Regions from separate parts of the Stenotrophomonas sp. YJH_SMC_53 genome, predicted to be linked through region 1. Evidence: riboswitches for the same ligand, from Rfam matches in the RefSeq annotation. Region 1 holds a riboswitch; the other holds the start of a gene.
The links. Region 1 has a riboswitch for glycine ahead of AC5P7X_RS00700 (trimeric intracellular cation channel family protein). Riboswitches for the same ligand answer to the same signal wherever they lie in the genome.
Positions count from the first base shown of each region.

Region 1 (3,382 bases):
TGCGCGACATCAACAAGCTCGGCCTGCCGGCCGGTGTTGAATTCCTCGATGTGATCTCGCCGCAGTACATCGCCGACCTGGTGGCATGGGGCGCGATCGGCGCACGCACCACCGAAAGCCAGGTGCATCGCGAGCTGGCTTCGGGGCTGTCGTGCCCCGTCGGCTTCAAGAACGGCACCGATGGCAACGTGAAGATCGCCGCCGACGCGGTGGGTGCGGCATCCAATCCGCATCATTTCCTGTCGGTCACCAAGCAGGGGGGCACTGCCATCGTGTCGACCACCGGCAACCCGGATTGCCATGTGATCCTGCGCGGTGGCAAGCAACCGAACTACGACGCTGGCAGCGTGGCCGAGGCCTGCCAGGTGCTGGCCAAGGCCAAGCTGCCGGCGCGACTGATGATCGATGCCAGCCATGCCAACAGCCTGAAGAACCCCGAGAACCAGCCGAAGGTGATCGACGACATCGCCGCTCAGATGGAAGACGGCGAACAGCGCATCGTGGGCGTGATGATCGAGAGCCATCTGGTCGGGGGCCGCCAGGAACTGGTGGAAGGCCAGCCGCTGGTCTACGGGCAGAGCATCACCGATGGCTGCATCGACTGGGACACCACCGTGACGGTGCTGGAGCGACTGGCTGCGGCCGTGCGCGCCCGTCGCGACGTGAAGGTGTCCGAAGCCGCCTGAGTGCGGCACGTGTGTGGATGGCGGCCAGCGCCTGCGGGGGTGCGGCCGCGATCAGGGCCGGCCGGAGTTGGAGACCGGCCCATCTGCACCGGCGATGCGCCTGGCGCTGCGCATGAGCGACAGCGCCAGGTACATCGCCGGGGTGGTGATGCCGATATTTGTAGCGTCGAGCCATGCTCGACGTGCGCGCGACGCGCGTTGGCTTCCTGCAAAGCGCAGTCGAGCATGGCTCGACGCTACGAAGAGGCTCAATGCACTTCGTCGTGGTACACGAACTTCGGCATTTCCCAGCGATAGTGGATCGCCAGCAGGCGCAGCGCGAAGCCGCCGCCGAGGCAGCACAGGATCGCAGTGGCATCGGCCACGCCCCAATGCAGCAGCAACAGATAGGCCGCACCGGTCAGCAGTGCGATGATCGCGTACAGCTCCTTCTGGAAGATCAGCGGCACCTCGTTGCAGAGGATGTCGCGCAGCACGCCGCCGAACGCGCCGGTCAGCATGCCGGCGATCAGCACGATCGGCATCGCATGGCCGGCCTCGCGCGCGATCGAGCAGCCGATCAGGGTGAAGGCGATCAGGCCCAGGCCATCGAGCACCAGGAAGGTGCGCCGGAAGTGGTGCATCCAGCGCGCCACCCAGGTGGCGATCAGCGCCGCGCACACGGTGAAACCCAGGTACTCGGGATGCTTCACCCAGCCCAGCGGGTAGTGGCCGAGCAGGATGTCGCGCAGCGAGCCGCCCCCGAGGGCGGTGACGCAGGCGATCATGACCACACCGAACAGGTCCATGCGGCGGCGGCCGGCAGACAGTGCACCGGTCATGGCTTCGGCGGAAATGGCAATCAGGTAGATGATGGACAGCAGCATGGGACAGGCTCCGGGCGCGGTGGGGCCGGCCATGCGCAACTGCCACCACTGCCTGCGCAATGACGGGATGACGATGACCGGTGCCGCTCCCGCTGTCCTTTTGCCTGAGAGTTCAGCGGCGTTGGCCGCGTGCCCCTTCGGCGGATCGTCCCGGGCGTGCCCGGTGACCTCTCTCCAGCTCGGCGAGTCGAATGCATGGTTGGTGGGATTCCAGCCCACCGGCCTGAGCGATCATGGGAGCCTGCGCCTTCGGCGGGCACCAGCGCGGCGCCACTCTCCTGCATTCGGGCGCCAGTATATCCGCTGCAGTGCAGCACGGCATAATCCGGGCATGGCCCCGTCCCTCCGCCCGTGGTTCCTGTACCTGCTCGAATGCCGCGATGGCAGCTATTACGCCGGCATCAGCACCGACGTGGATGCGCGTTTCGCCGCCCACCAGGCCGGCAAGGGCGCGCGCTACACCCGGGCCCGGCCACCGCTGCGCGTGCTGGCCGTGCGCGAGTACCCGGACCGGGCCGCCGCCTCGCGGGCCGAGTGGCAACTCAAGCAGCAGCCGCGCGAACGCAAGCTGGCCTGGCTGCAGGCGCCGGTCCTGTAGATCCACGCCACGCGTGGATGGGCTACCCGGCCCATGCGATGATCGCCCCGCGCCCAGAGCTGGAGACCCGGATGTCCACGATCGCCCTGCTGTTCGCTCTTTCCGCAGCAACGAGCCCTGCCCCCGACCCGGCCACCCTCGCGGCCATCGAAGCCACCTGCCACGACTACGTCGACGGCCAGCTGGAGGCCGACCCGCAGCGCGTCGCCCGCTCCCTGCATCCGGACCTGGCCAAGCGCGCTGTGCTCGGCGATACACCCGACGAACGCCTGGGCCTGCGCCGGATGTCGAAGGAAGAACTGGTCTCGCTGACGAAGCAGGGCGTGCTGAAGACGCCGAAGGATCAGTGGGACCGCCGCTGCACGGTGCTGGACGTGACCGGCAACGCGGCCTCGGTGCGGCTGGAAACCCCGTGGTTCGTCGACTACTTCCACATGGGGCACTTCGGCCAGCGCTGGGTCATCGTCAACGCGTTGTGGTACCCGAAGCCGAAGGCGCAGTGAGCGATGCGTGCCGCTGGCAAGGCATGGATCTCCGTCGTCGTGCTGGTCGCCGGCATCGCGCTGCTGCCTGGCCTGCTGTACCTGCTCGGGCTGGCATTGGCAGGCGGTCGGCCGACGCCGGCCGACCGTGCGCCCAGTGGTGTGGCTGCGTGCAGCAGTGAGCCACGGGCGGGATACCAGCCGATGAACCCCTGGCGCTACACCGCCCAGTTCTTCGACAACGACGCGATGAAGAAGGTGCCTGAAGTGGAGCGGGAGGCCTTCTGGATTGCCCGGCGCTACCTGTGGCGGCAACCGCAGCGCGGCATGCTGCGCTGGCAGCTCAGCAGTACCGCATTGACGATCTGGATCACCCGGCATTGGAGTACCGCGCAGATTGCCGACACCGCAAGGAAGGAGGACTTCTGCCGGACCTGGTCGAAACGACGGGTGTCCGGTGGCCCGATGAACCGGTAGATCCACGCCATGCGTGGAGGGTGTTGACCGGGTCAGAGCCCTTTCCTGCGGAAAGGGATCGGACCCCGTTGCGTGCAGCCCTACCGCTTCGGCCGCCGGTCGTCGCGGTCATCACCGAAGATGATCCGCGCACTGCGCTGGTAGCTCCAGTACGCGACTGCCCAGTTCAGCAGCACCACGATGCGGTTGCGGAAGCCGATCAGGAAGAACACGTGCGCGGCCAGCCAGAACCACCAGGCCAGCACGCCGGAAAGCTGCAGCCGGCCCAGGTGC
Region 1 is NZ_JCAFTF010000001.1:146,236-149,617, forward strand. Features, by position in the region: gene AC5P7X_RS00695 (3-deoxy-7-phosphoheptulonate synthase) at 1-686, shown strand, start outside; gene AC5P7X_RS00700 (trimeric intracellular cation channel family protein) at 935-1,552, opposite strand; glycine riboswitch at 1,637-1,740, opposite strand; glycine riboswitch at 1,754-1,843, opposite strand; gene AC5P7X_RS00705 (GIY-YIG nuclease family protein) at 1,884-2,150, shown strand; gene AC5P7X_RS00710 (nuclear transport factor 2 family protein) at 2,222-2,653, shown strand; gene AC5P7X_RS00715 (hypothetical protein) at 2,657-3,109, shown strand; gene AC5P7X_RS00720 (NAD(P)/FAD-dependent oxidoreductase) at 3,190-3,382, opposite strand, start outside.

Region 2 (3,382 bases), on a different contig from region 1:
TGGCCCGCCCTACCCCTGCGCGCTGCTCAGTGACCCGTGCAGGCTGCCTGCGCCGCACGCTCGCGCTGGTGTTCCCAGTACCAGAACACGAAACCGGCGCCGAAGAACGCGGCCTGGCCCAGTGCCAGGTGCAGCGGGCTACCGCTCAGCAGTGGTGACACCACGCCGGCCACCACGGTGCTGATCATCAGCTGCACAAAGGCCTGCAGCGACGAGGCCAGGCCGCGCTGATGCGGGTACATGTCCAGTACCGCCAGCGCCAGGATCGGGAAGATCAGCGCCATGCCCATGCCCCCCAGGAAGATCGGCAGTACCGCCCATGGCAGCACGAACTGTGGCGACAGCACCACGTAGCCAACGTTCAACAGCACCGACAATGCGCACAGGCCGAAACCAATGGAGACCTGGCGGGTGGGCGTGGTGTGCCCGGCCATGCGCCCGGACAGGAATGAGCCGGTGGTCATCCCGCCGATGGTCGGGATGAACAACCAGGCAAACCCGCCCTCGCCCAGGTGCAGGTGCTGCATCACGAACACCGGCGCCGAGGAGATGTACAGGAAGATTCCACCAAAGCCGATGCTGCCGGCCAGCGCCAGGCGCAGGAAGCGTGGATTGAAACCGATGCGCACGTAATCACGCATCAACGCGCGCGGTGACAACGGCACGCGCGCTTCGACCGGATGGGTCTCGGGCAGGTAGCGTGCAGTGGCCGCCAGCAGGACCAGCCCGAACACCACCAGGAACCAGAAGATCAGCGGCCATCCCGCGCCACTGAGCAGGATCCAGCCACCGATGATCGGCGCGATGGCCGGGGCGATGCCGAACAGCATGGACACCTGGCTCATCAGCCGCTGCGCGTCATGGCCGTGGTACAGGTCGCGGATCACCGCGCGGCCGACGATCATGCCGACACCCGCCGACAGGCCCTGCAGCGCGCGGAAGGCCAGCAGCGTGGTCAGGTCGGTGGACAGTGCGCAGCCCACCGAGGCGCCGACGAACACCACCAGTCCACCGAGGATCACCCGCTTGCGGCCCCAGGCGTCGGACAGCGGGCCGTGCGCCAGGCTCATCAGGCCGTAGAACAGCAGGTACACGCTGATGGTCTGCTGCACCGCCACCTCGTCCACCGCCAGGCGCCGGGCCAGCTGCGGGAAGGCCGGGAAGATGGTGTCGATCGAGAACGGGCCGAACATGGCCAGGCCGGCAAGCAGCAGGGCCATGCGGCGGGTGGAGGGAGCAACAGCGGCGGTCATGGGAAAGGCGTCCGGCAGGGCCATGCGTGGCACGCACGGCGGGCGCCGGTCCCTGTCTGCAGGGAGGGCGCCAGATGAATTCGGGTATCTGGCCATCATAGGTGGGGATTGCGCCTGATGCCATGCAGCGATGCACAAAACGCACGTCCGGGCCATCGGCCATTCAGGCGCAGCGGCCAGGCCCGTAGACGGCCAGCGGGCCCGCAACGGGCTATAATCGGCGGGCAACACGGTGGGAGAAGCGGAACACCGCTGCCGAAGGCGCAACGCCCGTAATCGCTCAGGCCCGATACCACCCGTAACAGAACTCTGGAGAGACCGGTTCGATCCGGCGCCGAAGGGGCACGAAGCCGCGGTTTTCCGCGCTTCCAAACTCTCAGGCAAAAGGACAGAGGGGCGCCCCGCAGACCGCCGACCGGCGGCTTGTGCCCGTGCGTGTGCCCTTTCCTGACGGATCCTTCGCCATGTCCCAGAACACCCCTTCCCTGCGTGAGCTCGAGCACCACAATGCGTTCGTCGAGCGCCACATCGGCCCCAACGATGCCGAGATCGCGCAGATGCTCGACGTCGTCGGCCACGCGTCGCTGGATGCGATGACCGATGCCATCGTGCCGGCCAAGATCAAGTCGCCGGCGCCGCTGGCGCTGCCGGAGTCGATGACCGAAGTGCAGGCACTGGCGAAGATCCGTGCGATCGCCGACAAGAACACCGTGCTGCGCAGCTTCATCGGCCAGGGCTACTACGGTACCCACACCCCGAACGTGATCCTGCGCAACATCCTGGAAAACCCGGCCTGGTACACCGCCTACACCCCGTACCAGGCCGAGATCTCGCAGGGCCGCATGGAAGCGCTGATCAACTTCCAGACCCTGTGCGCCGACCTGACCGGCATGGAGATCGCCAACGCCTCGCTGCTGGACGAAGCCACTGCCGCCGCTGAAGCGATGACCCTGGCCAAGCGTTCGGCCAAGTCGAAGTCGGACACCTTCTTCGTGCACGACGCCGTGCACCCGCAGACCCTGGAACTGCTGCGCACCCGCGCTGAACCGATGGGCATCGTGCTGCGCGTCGGCACCCCGGCCGAAGCACTGGAAGCGGAAGCCTTCGGCCTGCTGCTGCAGTACCCGGACACCTTCGGCCAGGTCGGCGACTACAGGGCGCTGGTCGATGCCGTGCACGCGCGCGGCGGCCTGGTGGCCGTGGCCACCGACCTGCTGGCACTGACCCTGCTGGCCGCCCCGGGCGAATGGGGCGCGGACATCGTGGTCGGCAACAGCCAGCGTTTCGGCGTGCCATTCGGTTTCGGTGGCCCGCACGCCGCGTTCATGGCCTGCCGTGACGCCTACAAGCGCTCGATGCCGGGCCGCCTGATCGGCGTTTCCGTCGATGCCCAGGGCAACCCGGCCTACCGCCTGACCCTGCAGACCCGCGAGCAGCACATCCGCCGCGAGAAGGCGACGTCGAACATCTGTACCGCACAGGTGCTGCTGGCGGTGATGGCCTCGATGTATGCGGTCTACCACGGCCCGGAAGGCCTGACCCGCATCGCCCGGCGCACCCACCGCCTGGCCTCGATCCTGGCTGCGGCACTGCGCAACGCCGGCGTGCAGGTCGGTGGCGACTTCTTCGACACCCTGCACATCACCGGCGTGCATGCCGATGATATCCACGCCAAGGCACGCGCCGCCGGCTACAACCTTCGCGCGATCGACAGCGACTCGGTCGGCATCAGCCTGGACGAGACCGCCACCCGCGCCGACGTGGTCGCGCTGGCCGCCGTGTTCGGCGCGCAGGCTGACGTCGAGGCGCTGGACGCCAGCACCGCCGACGCGCTGCCGGCGGGCCTGCTGCGCCAGTCGGCGTTCCTGACCCACCCGGTGTTCAACACCCACCACAGCGAGCACGAACTGCTGCGCTACCTGCGTTCGCTGGCCGACAAGGACCTGGCGATGGACCGCACGATGATCCCGCTGGGTTCGTGCACCATGAAGCTCAACGCCACCGCCGAGATGATCCCGGTGACCTGGCCGGAGTTCTCGCAGATCCACCCGCTGGTGCCGGCCGACCAGGCGCTGGGCTACAAGGAACTGATCGACACGCTGGAAGCGATGCTGGTCGAATGCACCGGC
Region 2 is NZ_JCAFTF010000014.1:18,569-21,950, forward strand. Features, by position in the region: gene AC5P7X_RS18065 (multidrug effflux MFS transporter) at 27-1,253, opposite strand; glycine riboswitch at 1,553-1,655, shown strand; gene gcvP (aminomethyl-transferring glycine dehydrogenase) at 1,718-3,382, shown strand, end outside.
Region 2: it holds a riboswitch for glycine, as region 1 does, so the genes downstream of both, gcvP (aminomethyl-transferring glycine dehydrogenase) here and AC5P7X_RS00700 (trimeric intracellular cation channel family protein) in region 1, are expected to answer to the same signal.